Regions from separate parts of the Agrobacterium fabrum str. C58 genome, predicted to be linked through region 2. Evidence: riboswitches for the same ligand, from Rfam matches in the RefSeq annotation. Region 2 holds a riboswitch; each other region holds the start of a gene.
What was found. Region 2 has a riboswitch for cobalamin ahead of ATU_RS13665 (DUF1636 family protein). Riboswitches for the same ligand answer to the same signal wherever they lie in the genome.

Region 1 (3,272 bases), 910 kb from region 2:
GAAAACCATCACGGCGGCCATGCTGTTCGGCTGTCTTTGCGCCGGAGCTGTTTATGCTGCCGGCGAAGTCGAAAAACGTGAAGGCATGATGAAGCAGATCGGCGGCTCCATGGGTGCGCTTGCCGCCATCTCCAAGGGCGAAAAGCCCTTTGACGCTGCCGCCGTCAAGGCTGCCGTGACGACCATCAGCACCAATGCCAAGGCTTTCCCCGACCAGTTCCCCGTCGGCTCAGAGACAGGCAGCGCGGCTGCTCCCGCCATCTGGGAAAACTTCGACGACTTCAAGGCCAAGGCCGCGAAGCTCGGAACGGATGCCGACGCGGTTCTCGCCAATCTCCCCACCGATCAGGCCGGCGTCGCCACCGCCATGAAGACGCTCGGCGCCGATTGCGGCACCTGCCACCAGACCTATCGTCTGAAAAAATAATCGAAGCCTCTGAAAACGCCGCCCATCGGCGGCGTTTTTCGGCACGAAAGGCATCTGACCGGGTCAGGTGAGAATGGGGAGAGGGGTATGTCCTCCATCTGGACGAAGCTTGTTGGCGGGGCAGTGGTTGCGGCCATTGCGGGCTACGGAATTTTTGCCTGGGTTACCGCACCAGAACGTCAGGCGCCGAGCCATTGGGTGAGCCTCGGTGAGCCGGATCTCGCCAATGGCGAAACCCTGTTCTGGGCCGGCGGCTGCGCAAGCTGTCACGCCGCACCCGATGCCAAGGGCGAGGGGCTGCTGACGCTTTCCGGCGGGCAGGCGCTGAAAAGCCCTTTCGGCACCTTTCACGTTCCCAATATTTCCTCTGATCCGCAGCACGGCATCGGCGGCTGGACGCTGGCGGAATTCGGCGATGCGATGACGCGCGGCGTCGCCAAGAACGGCGAACATCTTTACCCGTCCTTTCCCTATGCTTCCTATGCCCGCATGACGCAGAAGGACATCAACGATCTCTTCGGTTATCTGAAGGTCCTGCCCGCCAGCCAGAATGATGCGCCGGATCACGAGCTGCCTTTCCCCTTCAACCTGCGCATGGCGCTGGGCGGCTGGAAATTCCTTTATTTCGATCCCGCCGCACCGCCACGCGTCGAACTCGCCAATGCCAATGCCGAATTGCTGCGCGGCCAATATCTGGTGGAAGGGCCGGGCCATTGCGGCGAATGCCATACGCCCCGCGACGCGCTCGGTGGTTTCCTTGCCGATAAATGGCTGGCCGGTGGCCCCAACCCGGAAGGCGAGGGCCGTATTCCCGACATCACCCCCGGTTCGCAAAGCATCGGAAGCTGGGCCGAAGCCGATATTGCCAGCTATCTCGAAACCGGCTTCACGCCGGAATTTGACAGCGTCGGCGGCTCCATGGTCAAGGTGCAGCAGAACATGGCGCATCTGACCACCGAAGACCGTGATGCGATCGCCGCCTATCTCAAGGCCATTCCGGCACGATAGCCCTCAGCCGAGGCAAGGCACGCGGGTCGAAAGCAGGCCTGCCATTGACTCCTGCATCTGCCCGACGGATAACATGTCCGTGATGGTTCCTTCCGGGCGTTCCGGAAGGTGAAAAGGGAACACGATAGGGACAAATCCTCATTCGTGGCTGCCCCCGCAACTGTGAGCGGAGAGCCTGAAACGAAATGCCACTGGCAAGCCATCTCGCCTCCATCAAGGGGGAAGGCAATGCCGGGAAGGTGTTTCAGGTTTTGACCCGTAAGCCAGGAGACCTGCCATCACGGAAATATCCATGCCGGCGGGGTGTCCGGAAGAGCGGAATTTCAGGGTGGCGCAATCATGCCTCCCTGTATCAGTCTCGTATCCCCGTGGTGAAGTATATCGTATGCGGTCCTGCGGTGTTTGCCGTTCGGCCGCGTCTAAAGGCGCGGGGTCGCGCCGGGAGAGGGGTCACCATGTCCACCAACCTGAATACGGCCAATTCAGCCGTTTCCGTAAAAACAGCCAGCGTCGCGCAGTCGCTGACAGCGATCGTGCTTGGCCTGTTCGTCGTCGGTTTTGTCGGCTTTTCCCATGTGGAAGCCGTTCACAATGCCGCGCATGATACGCGCCATGCCAATGCCTTCCCCTGCCATTGAGGGGAAACGGCATGTCATTTTTTCGCAATATCGTCTTCACCGCCATTCTCGTCGGCATTCTCGGCGGTTTCGCCGTGTCTGCCATGCAGGCTTTTGGCACCACGCCGCTTATCCTGCAGGCGGAAACCTTTGAAAGCGCCGGCGAAGCGCCCCACAGCCATGATGCACCGGCACCCGGTGCTGCCGTTCCCGCCCATGAGCACAATGACGAGGCCTGGGCTCCGGCCGATGGTTTCGAGCGCACGGCCTATACCGTCGCCGCCAATGTGCTGACCGCCATCGGCTACGCGCTGGTGCTGACGGGCCTCATTTCGCTGCGTGGCACCAATACCGGCTGGCGTGAGGGGCTTCTCTGGGGCGTCGCCGGCTTTGCCGCCGTTATGCTCGCCCCGATGATCGGCCTGCCGCCGGAACTGCCGGGAAGCCCGGCCGCCGCACTTGAGGCGCGGCAGATCTGGTGGCTCGCGACCGTCGCCGCAACCGCAGGCGGCATTGCGTTGATCGCCTTCCGCCGCGAACCTTGGGCGGTGCTTTTGGCGCTGGTGTTGATCGTCGCGCCGCATGTGATCGGCGCACCCCTGCCGCCGGAAGGCGAACACGCGCTGGCACCGTTGCCGCTGGAGCGTCAGTTCATCGTCGCCGCCACCATCACCAGCTTCGTCTTCTGGGCGCTAATCGGCACGTTGAGCGCGTTTTTCCTGAAGCGTTTCCAGCAGGCATAAGCCCATGCAGGACGCAGCGGAGTGGAGTGAGGAACTCGATGCGCTGCGTTTTGCCGTTCCCGGTCACGGTGCGCCTTGCGCCGTGCACCGCCTTGCCTTCAAGGCAGTTCTTGGGGCAACCCCGGAGCGCGAGGCGGCTCTCGCCTGTTTTCATGAACACGAAGCTGCTTTTATCGCTGCGGCGCTCAGCAAGATAAAGCGCGCAAATTTGCCCGCCGGCCGCAGCCTGCATCTAAACAGCCGCGATATTCGCCGTGCGATTTCAGGTGAGGGTGAGGAGCCTGCTGCGCGTGTCTGCCGGTTGCTGGATCGGGGGTAATGAGTGAGAGTGCAAAGACGTCCGTATTTTGCACTACCTCATTCCTGTGACAAGCACAGGAATGAGGGTGTTGGGCTTAGCGGCCGACAATATTCGCGTACGCCTCAGCGATGCTCAGCCGCAAAAATCTGAAGTTCCGCCTCGGCTTCCGGACCAAA
Region 2 (3,272 bases):
AAGCACGCGCGGCATCAGCCCGGCCTTCATGTGCTGATAATCGGCCGCCTTGGCGCTGCCGACGATCTTGCCCTGCACTACCACCTGTGCGCCGGTTTCGCTCTGCGGCTTCAGGAGCACCGGGTTCATGTGCACGGAAAGCGGCACGCCTGCTGCCCGCGCCTGCAGCGCCTGCGCACGGCCGATCTCACCGCCATCGGCGGTAACTGCGGCATTGTTCGACATGTTCTGTGGCTTGAACGGCACGACGGAGAGGCCGCGCCGGGTGAATGCCCGGGCAAGACCGGCCACCATCAGCGATTTGCCGACATCGGAGCCGGTTCCCTGAAACATCAGCACCCGTGCTGTCATGTCAGAATTCTATCCCGGCTTGGGCCTTCACGCCCGCCTTGAAGTGATGTTTCACCAGCGTCATTTCCGTCACCATATCGGCGGCGTCGATCAGCGGCTGCTTGGCGTTGCGGCCGGTGACGATGACATGCAGATCGGGCCTGCGACTAGAGAGCGTTTCGACAACTTCTTCCAGCGGCAGGTAATCATAGCGCAAAGCGATGTTCAGCTCGTCGAGGAGCAGAAGACCGATTGTTTGGTCGGCCATCAGGGCCTTGGCCTCTTCCCAGGCCTTTGCCGCGGCCGCGACATCGCGTTTGAGGTCCTGCGTGTCCCAAGTGAAGCCCTCCCCCATGGTGCGCCAGACGACCTTATCCCCGAAGAGCGTCAGGGCCTGCTGCTCTCCCGTCGACCATGCACCCTTGATGAATTGCACGACGCCAACTCGCCGCCCGGTGCCGAGCATGCGCAAGGCGAGGCCGAACGCGGCCGTGGACTTGCCCTTGCCGGGCCCGGTATTGATCATCAGCAGGCCTTTTTCGATGGTCTTTTCCGCAACTTCGGCGTCCTGCACAGTCTTGCGGTTGACCATTTTCTGCCGGTGGCGTTCGGCTTCGCTGTCGCTGATGTCGCGGGTCATCGCTCGTTCCTTCTTGTCCTGCGGCGCGAGACCTTTTGCCCCCGCCATTCGGAGCGGCGACTATACTCAATTTGCCGCACCCGGCAATGCGCTGGTCACGGGCACGCGGCATTGACCCTTACACCCGTTCAGCCTAAGGGTAAGGGACTGACGGTCTTTTCCCGGCAACGGGAAAAGCTAAGAGGGAACACGGTTCCGCCCCGAGAAAGGGTCATTCCGTGGCTGCCCCCGCAACTGTAAGCGGTAAGCCCGCACCGTAAAGCCACTGAACCTTTATGATCGGTTCGGGAAGGCGGTGACAGGGTGTTGATAGCCGCAAGCCAGGAGACCTGCCGTTTCAGGAAAAAGCGTCTGCCGGGCGGGGTGCTCCGGTCAGTCGGTCAGATCGAACAGCGGGTTTGCGCCTGTCGCACACCGTTTTCGATAGCCGCACCCCGATGAATTTTAACGTGACGCGGGAACGGGACGGTTTGGATATTTCAGCGACATCTTCAGGTTCAAACGGGAACCCGCAGGACGAGACAGCGCCGGGCGTTACCGTCTTCGTATGCCGCAGTTGTCGCGATGATGTCGATCCCAATGCCGAACCGCGTCCCGGTTCGCGTCTTGCCGATGCCGTCATTGAAAAGGCGCAGGAGAGCGGCATTGCCGTTCGCTCCGTCAATTGCCTTGCCAATTGCAAGCGTGGCCTCAGTGCCGTGCTCCGCAGCGCCGATGGCTGGTCTTATGTGTTTGGCGGGCTGACGCCCGGCGATGCGGAAGACCTGCTGGTCGGCGCGCGGCTGCTTTCTGCCGCCCCCGACGGCCTGATGCCCTGGCGTGGCCGCCCGGAACCCCTAAAGCGCGGCATGCTGGCGCGCATTCCCCCATTCGATTTTACCGAGGAGAGATCATGAGCACCCTTCTGGACCGCGTTCCCTGCACCATCGTCACCGGCTTTCTGGGTGCCGGAAAAACCACACTGCTGCGCGGTCTTCTCGAAAAGCTTGACGGCAAGCGGCTCGCCATCATCGTCAATGAATTCGGCGATATCGGCATTGATGGCGAAATTCTGAAAGGCTGCGGCATTGAAAGCTGCCCGGAGGAAAACATCGTCGAGCTGGCCAATGGCTGCATCTGCTGCACGGTGGCGGATGATTTCCAGCCCGCCATCGAACAAATCCTTAGCCGCCAGCCGAAGGTGGAGCATATTCTCATTGAGACCTCCGGCCTTGCCCTGCCGAAGCCCCTGGTGCAGGCCTTCCAGTGGCCGGCCATCAAAAGCCGCGTGACTGTCGATGCCGTGGTCGCCGTGGTGGATGGCGCGGCTCTGGCCGAGGGTCAGGTCGCCCACGACATGGAAGCGCTTGCTGCCCAGCGTGCCAACGACGAAGCGCTCGACCATGACGATCCGGTCGAAGAGGTCTTCGAAGATCAGGTCGCCTGCGCCGATCTTATCGTGCTCACCAAGGCCGATCTTCTCGACGATGCCGGCCTCGAGAAGGCCAAGGCCCATATCCTCGAACATCTGCCAAAGGCGGCGAAGATCGTTGTTGCTTCGAATGGTGCCATCGATCCGACCGTGCTGATCGGTCTCGGCCTTGCGGTGGAAGAGGATATTGAAAACCGCCGCACCCATCATGATGGCGAACTCGATCATGAACACGATGATTTCGACAGCTTCGTCATCGACCTGCCGGCCGTTACCGATCCGGAGGCGCTGGCGGCCCGTATCGCGCAGACGGCCGCTGCCGAGAATGTGCTGCGCATCAAGGGCTTCATCGAAGTCGCCACTAAGCCCATGCGTCTGCAGGTGCAGGCTGTCGGCAGCCGCGTCAACCACTACTACGACCGCCCCTGGGCGGCGGGTGAAGAGCGCCGCAGCCGTCTCGTCGTCATCGGCGAAAAGGGCATTAACCGCGAAAAGATCGAACAGATGCTGGCCGCCTGACATAAGCCGTTTGCGCATTGTCCGGACGCAAAACCGCTGCGCACTTTTACTGGAAATGCTTTAGATGCATATTCTCGCCACCACATCCTCGTCTCTGGACGACCTGATCGAGCCGGTTGATCTCAACCAGCCGCGTTCGGATGTGGTGGTGCTGTCTTTTTCGGCAAGCGATCTTGCCGGGCTTGAGCGGGCGTGGGGAAAGGCGGGAGAGACCCTCCCCTCCCTCTCTGCCGCGAACCTCTCCGAACTTCGGCACCCGATGTCGGTCGATCTCTGGATCGAAAAAACGGCGGAACATGCCCGCGTTATTCTTATCCGGATTCTCGGAGGCGCGGAGCGCTGGCGCTATGGGGTCGATCAGCTGGCTATTCT
Region 3 (3,272 bases), on a different replicon from region 2:
ACCGTAGCAAATATGCACGGCAGTTTCACACTTCAGCCCTTCGATTGCCTTCTCGAGCGTGGCAACGCCCCAATCATTCACCTCGTCAAAAAAGACATTGAATGCGGGCTCGTCGAACTGAATGATGTCGACACCAGCAGCCTCCAGTTCCCTGGCTTCCTGATTGAGGATCTTGGCAAATTCCCAGGCCAGTTTTTCGCGACTTTTATAGTGGCTGTCATAGAGCGTATCGATCATGGTCATGGGACCCGGCAGGGCCCATTTGATGGGCTGCCTGGTTTGCTGACGCAAGAATTTGGCGTCTTCAACAAAAACCGGCTTTTCGCGAGACACTGCGCCAACGACCGTCGGCACACTGGCATCGTAGCGATTACGAATTCTGACGGTCTCACGTTTTTCAAAATCAACGCCGCTGAGGTGCTCGATAAACGTCGTGACAAAATGTTGGCGCGTCTGCTCGCCGTCACTGACGATATCGATGCCTGCCTGTTGCTGGTCGTTCAGGGACAATCGCAGGGCATCTCTTTTGCCCTCAATCAATTCCTCATCCTGCAATTTCCAGGGTGACCAGAGTTTTTCAGGTTGTGCAAGCCAAGAGGGTTTTGGCAGGCTGCCGGCGGTTGACGTGGGCAACAGTGTTTTCATGATAGGTTACCTTGTGTTTTGGTCGTCAACGGGCGCAATCAGAAGATAATCTCTCGAGAATGGACCGATATGGTCTGATGAAATGCTGCTCGGCAAACCTGCCCTGCTCGATAGCTAGCCGGCTACGTTCTTCCCGATCATAGACAATTCGAGTGAGTGAATAATCCTGGTGGTTCAGGTCCGGCTGATAGCGAGCGCCCGCCGCAGAATTGGCGTTATAAATCTCGGGCCGATAGATCTTCTGAAAAGTCTCCATCGTGCTGACGGTGCTGATGAGCTCGAGATTGGTGTAGTCGCCAAGCAAGTCACTGACAAAATAAAAAGCCAATGGCGCAACGCTATTCGGAGGCATGAAATAGCGGACCCGCAACCCCATTTTTTTGAAATATTGGTCGGTCGAAGAGAACTCATTCTGCCGGTATTCGACACCCAGTACAGGATGCTGATTGTCAGTTCGGTGATAGGTTTTGCTGCTTGATGCACTCAGGCATATGACTGGCGGCTTGTTGAAATTCTCTTTGTAAGCAGCCGAGTTCAGGAAACACTTGAACAGGTTTCCGTGCAGATCGCCAAATTTGTCTGGCGTGCTGAATTGGGGCCGGTCCCTGTTGTGCTCCGGCAGCAAGACGCTGAAGTCGTAATCGCGGACATAGGAAGAAAAATTATTGCCGACAATGCCATCAATGCGCTCGTTGGTTTTTCGATCAACGATGTTCGTTTTCAGGATTTCAATCAGCGGAAAAGCATCATTCCTGCCTTCAGCACCAATATTCATTTCGACGGATATGATTTCGAGCTCGACAGAATAGCGGTCGCCTTCAGGGTTATCCCAATGCGCCAGTGTGTTGAAACGATTGTCGATCATCCTCAGGGCATTGCGCAGGTTCTCCTGACGGTTCTCTCCCCTAGCCAGATTGGCGAAGTTGGTCGTAACACGCGTGTTTTCTGAAGGATGATAATCTTCATTAAAAGTAACTCTCTTAATATCAAAATTAAAATCTCTACTCATCGCGATTCGACGTCCTTGTCTCCCGATATAAACCTGAAATTTTTGACTTATGCTTCAGGATATACGAAACATTATTTTCAATTATCTCCAGCCTGCAACATTCCTGCTGCCCATACTTGAGACTGTGCGTGATATATGCCTGAGACATTGATCGAGTAAAAATGGTTTTATCTCATTGAAGCATGAGCCACGTTCATGATTTGGCGTAGCGCCGGACTAAAGATCCTCTGCTGCGAACCCCTCAACGCTTCCATGACATTCCGGTGATAGATGCCTTGACCAGTTCAACGACATGCGACATTGGTTAGCCATCGTGGTTCTGCGGACGAAGGTCCGGAGCTAAGAGGGAATTCGGTGAGGGCTTTAATCACAGCCTGAATCCGAAGCTGCCCCCGCAACTGTAAGCGACGAGCGAAAGTCCATCATGTCACTGAGGCCGGCCTCGGGAAGACGGACCAAAGCTATGACCCGCAAGCCAGGAGACCTGCCGCGATAGATAACGTCCACGGGCGGGGTGTCCCGGAGTGCCGCTTTCGCGATAGGTATTCCCGTGCCTTTGCCTCTGCGTCATGTCCCGCCCTGCCGCAACCTGAGGCAGAGCCGATGACAGAGATCGCAACGATAGAAAAGCCTGCTCAGCACGGCGCGACAACCCGTCTCATCGATATCGTCTTTCCCGGAGATACCAACCATCACGGCACTCTCTTCGGGGGGACCGGCCTTGCCCTTATGGATCGGGTCGCCTTCATTGCGGCGACCCGCTTCGGACGGACACCCTTCGTGACTGCCTCCTGCGAACGTATCGACTTCAGACAACCCGCGCGCATCGGGCATATCGTCGAATTCACGGCGAGACCCGTGAAGGCTGGACGCCGTTCCCTCACGGTCGAGGTGGAAATGGTGGCGGAAACCATTATCGGCCGCCAGCAACACACCTGTACGCGGGGCATCTTCCATATGGTGGCCATACCGGAAGGTGAGGACGCCGCGAGCTATGTCCTGCCCGAACTCCTCACTGAAGAGACACCTGATCCAAGCGATGCCGTCACCATGGTCGAGATCGTCTTTCCGGATCAGGCAAACAGCGCCGGCCGGATGTTCGGGGGCGAAGCTATTGCCTATATGACCAAAGCCGCTTTTGTTGCAGCGTCGCGCTACTGCGGCAAGCTGGTGGTGCTGGCCTCATCCGAGCGCATCGATTTTGCAAGGGCAATCGAGATCGGCGAAATTGTCGAGGCGCAGGCACACGTCGAACGCGTGGGCCGCAGCTCCATGTCGATCCAGACAAAACTCTGGTCCGAAAATCTTCTGACAGGCGAGAGACACATCACGGCCACCGGACACTTCACCATGGTGGCGGTCGACAAGGACCACCGGCCGGCTACCATTCGCGACCCGGCCGAAGCCTTTTCCCTGGAAAAGGGAGGAGCATAACCATGCTGGACAGGCAACATCTTTCGATCCTGCGTGAAGTCGATCGCATGGGCAGCCTCACGGCCGCGGCGGAGCGGCTGAATGTATCCCAGTCGGCTCTCAGCCACACCATCCGCAAGCTGGAAGATCGGTACGGCGTGGCGATGTGGGAAAAGGATGGCCGCAACCTTCGTCTCACCGACGC
Region 4 (3,272 bases), on a different replicon from region 2:
CCGCCCGCACGGCCAGAAGGCTGACCAGCGAAAAAGCCACGAATGCGCCAATGAGCGCACCGGCCGGCATTGTCAGAAACCCTGCGCCGAAACCCAGAAGCGCCACGGCGACGGCACCGGTGGAGGCACCCGCGGAGATGCCGAGAATATAGGGATCGGCAAGGGGATTGCGCAAAAGCGATTGCAGCACCGCCCCGGCAAGCGCCAGCGACGCCCCGCAGCAGGCGGCAACGACCGCGCGGCTGAGGCGGTAACTCCAGACAATACCCTCATCCAGCGGCTCAAGCGGATAACCCGCATGGAAAACGCGGTTGGCAATCGTCTTTGCGACGACATCGAAAGGAATGGCGGTCTCGCCGATGGCCGCCCCGGCCATCAGCGCGACAAGCAGCAGGGCGAGTGCTGCAAATGCCAGCCCCGCCCTGCCAAGATGGGTGGAGAAACGGTTCACTTGGCGAGGCCAGCGGCCGAAATCGCCTCGGCCAGCGTTTCAATACCTTCGATGGTGCGAATGGTCGGGTTCATCGCCTGCGCATCCATGTCGAACACACGGCCTTGCTTGACGGCGGGCATGATGCTCGCCACGGGATCGGTTTCCAGGAACTTGCGCTTGACGGCGATATCGTCCGCCGGGAAGCGGCGGCGATCCATCTTGCCTGCTACGATCACGGTCGGATTGGCCTTGGCGATCGTCTCCCAGCCGACGGTTGGCCATTCCTCATCGCTTTCAATGACATTCTTTAAGCCCAGCGCGGACATGATGTAACCGGGAGCGCCGTTGCGGCCGGCGACATAGGGGTCGATATCCAGTTCGGCGCTGGAGAACCAGAAGACGGCGGAAAGCTTGCCATTCGCGGAGGCTATCTTGGCCCGTGCAGCTTCCTCGCGCTTCTTCAGGTCGGCAACGACCTCTTCACCGCGCCCCTGCACGTTGAAGATTTTGGCGAGGTCGCGGATTTCCTGATAGATCAGCTCCATGGTGAAGCCGGTATTGCGCACACCATCCCCGCCGCCGGAATTGTCCTTGCCGACGCAATCGGCAGGTGAGGTATAGACGGGAATGCCGAGTTCGGCGAATTGCGCCGGCGTGCCGACAACACCCTCGGGACCGATCTGCCACTGGAACTGCGTCGTGATGAGCTCCGGCCTCTTGCCGACAACCGTCTCGAAGCTAGGATCATTATCGGCCAGCCGTTCGACCTTGGCATTGGCCTCCTCATAACCTTTCAGAACCGGACCGATCCACAGCGCCGTGCCGACGACCCTGTCGGCAACGCCGAGCAGGTAAAGAACCTCAGTCGTGCTCTGGCCAACGGATACGGTGCGGGCGGGTGCCTGCTTGAAAGTGATCTCCTGACCGCAGCTGTTGATCGTCAGGGGATAGGTGGTTTCGGCGGCATTTGCACCGACAAAGGGCAAAGCCCAAAGCACGGCGGCCAGAAAGCCGGCATGAACCGGCAGGCGTCTAGAATGAAACATGTGTTCTCCAGTCGAAAGTAAAACTTATTCCAGAGCAGCAGGCGTCAGAACGCGCAGCAACAGCGGGACGTCTTGTACGGAGAACGGTTATAGGACGCAAACGAAATGTTATGAAATAACATTACAAATTCCTCCTCCGGGCTTCCCCGCCCGTAACGATGGTTTCCATTTTGACGGCAGGTCTCCTGGCTCACGGATTTGCGTCCCTCATCTGCCTTCCCGCATTCCGAAAAAAACAGTGGCATGACGCCTTCAAGCGTCACTGGGATGAACAACAATCCGCTTACAGTTGCGGGGGCAGCCAAGGCATTGGACGAAAAAGATCGCCCGCACCATGTTCCCTATTAATCCCTTCGCCTTTCGGCTGTAGGAACCGTCGCTTTCTCACATAAGGGGCAAGAGGCGGAGCGTCAATTGCGATCGTGTCGCAGCTCAGCACAAAGTCAGAACAGGGAAGGGCCCGCCAGCGCAAAAATTCTCGCCGTGCCGGACCCCATCGGCTGCGGCTCGTCTTTTGACATGGTCGTCAGCGTTTCGATCACTACCAAACCTGATTGCGCGAGAAAATCGGAAAAGGCGCCGCTGTCGCGCACGGCATCGAGACGGGCAAGCTGGTCTTCCAGATCGGCAAAATGCCGGCTGACAAGCATGATCGCATCCATTTCCTCCACGGCAACGACCGGACCGATGATGTGGCCCCGCCCCGCCGCCCGGCGAAAGGCAAAAGCGACAAGCCGGCCGGCCTCGAACAGGCCATAACCCGTCTTTTCCTTGAGAAGGCGCAACAGGACGCGGCGGCGCGAAATGCCAAAAGCTGCGCGGTCCATGTCAGCCACGTCGATAAGGTGGTCTTCTGACAGCAACTCGATTTTCTGTTTTCGGCCAGGCGGCATCTCGGCCGGACGTTGCACCTTTCCCCGAAAGAGATGCACTTTTTCCGTTTCTCCGGTGAACCCCAACCGGGCAAACAACCGCCTCGACTCGTCCGTGGCATTGATCCGGAGCGATATGACAGGGAACTTCGCCAAAAGCCGCCGCACCAGCCATGGCGCAACGCCCTGCCCCTGCAGGCGTGGGGAAACGATGACCATGCCGAGCGTTGCGAAACCCTCATCATAGGCAAACAGCATCGCGGTTGCGACGACGCGATCAATCTCATCGAGGGCAGCGAGGCCGACGCCGCACTGCCGCAGAAAACACCATTCATTCGCGTGATATTGCCACCCCACCGCCATGGAAAGCGCGTGCAGATGATCGGCCTCGACATCGGCGATATCCACGGTTCGCAACTCGAAACTATCGACTTTGAGCAGCTCCATAGCAAACGGCTCTCATTTCCTCCGGCGCGGAACCTTGATCCCGGCAGCCCAGCCCACGACATCCGAAGATAACCAGCCTTGCCAGCACGAATTTTCCGAAAGCACTGGAAGGACACAACAATCTACCGAAATCACCCGCATTTCAGCAGATAAACGCCATCAGCCACTTTAAGCTCTCGCCGTTGAAACGACGGAGACAGCCATGAACGCAATCGAAATTCTGGAGCGTCTTGTCGGCTTCCCATCGATCGTCGGAACCGCCAATGGCGATATCGCCGGATGGATCGCGGATTATCTGGAAAGCCACGGTGCGAAAGTGTCCATGCTTGCCGGCCCTGAAGGCGACCGCGCCAATCTTTTCGCGAGCTTCGGCCCGGCTGATGTCGCCGGATATATCCTCTCCGGCCATATGGATGTGGTGCCCGCCGGTGAGCCGGAATGGTCCTCCGATCCCTTCATGCTGAGAGCCAAAGG

Region 1: it holds a riboswitch for cobalamin, as region 2 does, so the genes downstream of both, ATU_RS04345 (CbtB domain-containing protein) here and ATU_RS13665 (DUF1636 family protein) in region 2, are expected to answer to the same signal.
Region 3: it holds a riboswitch for cobalamin, as region 2 does, so the genes downstream of both, ATU_RS17820 (acyl-CoA thioesterase) here and ATU_RS13665 (DUF1636 family protein) in region 2, are expected to answer to the same signal.
Region 4: it holds a riboswitch for cobalamin, as region 2 does, so the genes downstream of both, ATU_RS15715 (ABC transporter substrate-binding protein) here and ATU_RS13665 (DUF1636 family protein) in region 2, are expected to answer to the same signal.

The regions. Positions count from the first base shown of each region.
Region 1 is NC_003062.2:876,126-879,397, forward strand. It holds gene ATU_RS04335 (c-type cytochrome) at 1-427, shown strand, start outside; gene ATU_RS04340 (c-type cytochrome) at 515-1,435, shown strand; cobalamin riboswitch at 1,502-1,729, shown strand; gene ATU_RS04345 (CbtB domain-containing protein) at 1,891-2,073, shown strand; gene ATU_RS04350 (CbtA family protein) at 2,085-2,795, shown strand; gene ATU_RS04355 (hypothetical protein) at 2,800-3,114, shown strand; gene ATU_RS04360 (type 1 glutamine amidotransferase family protein) at 3,219-3,272, opposite strand, start outside.
Region 2 is NC_003062.2:2,808,019-2,811,290, reverse strand. It holds gene ATU_RS13675 (cobyric acid synthase) at 1-351, opposite strand, end outside; gene cobO (cob(I)yrinic acid a,c-diamide adenosyltransferase) at 353-970, opposite strand; cobalamin riboswitch at 1,105-1,321, shown strand; gene ATU_RS13665 (DUF1636 family protein) at 1,441-1,866, shown strand; gene cobW (cobalamin biosynthesis protein CobW) at 1,863-2,900, shown strand; gene cobN (cobaltochelatase subunit CobN) at 2,965-3,272, shown strand, end outside.
Region 3 is NC_003063.2:919,754-923,025, forward strand. It holds gene ATU_RS17810 (methionine synthase) at 1-645, opposite strand, end outside; gene ATU_RS17815 (DUF1852 domain-containing protein) at 671-1,654, opposite strand; cobalamin riboswitch at 1,952-2,160, shown strand; gene ATU_RS17820 (acyl-CoA thioesterase) at 2,258-3,088, shown strand; gene ATU_RS17825 (LysR family transcriptional regulator) at 3,091-3,272, shown strand, end outside.
Region 4 is NC_003063.2:439,488-442,759, forward strand. It holds gene ATU_RS15710 (FecCD family ABC transporter permease) at 1-451, opposite strand, end outside; gene ATU_RS15715 (ABC transporter substrate-binding protein) at 448-1,479, opposite strand; cobalamin riboswitch at 1,638-1,872, opposite strand; gene ATU_RS15720 (GNAT family N-acetyltransferase) at 1,923-2,798, opposite strand; gene argE (acetylornithine deacetylase) at 3,001-3,272, shown strand, end outside.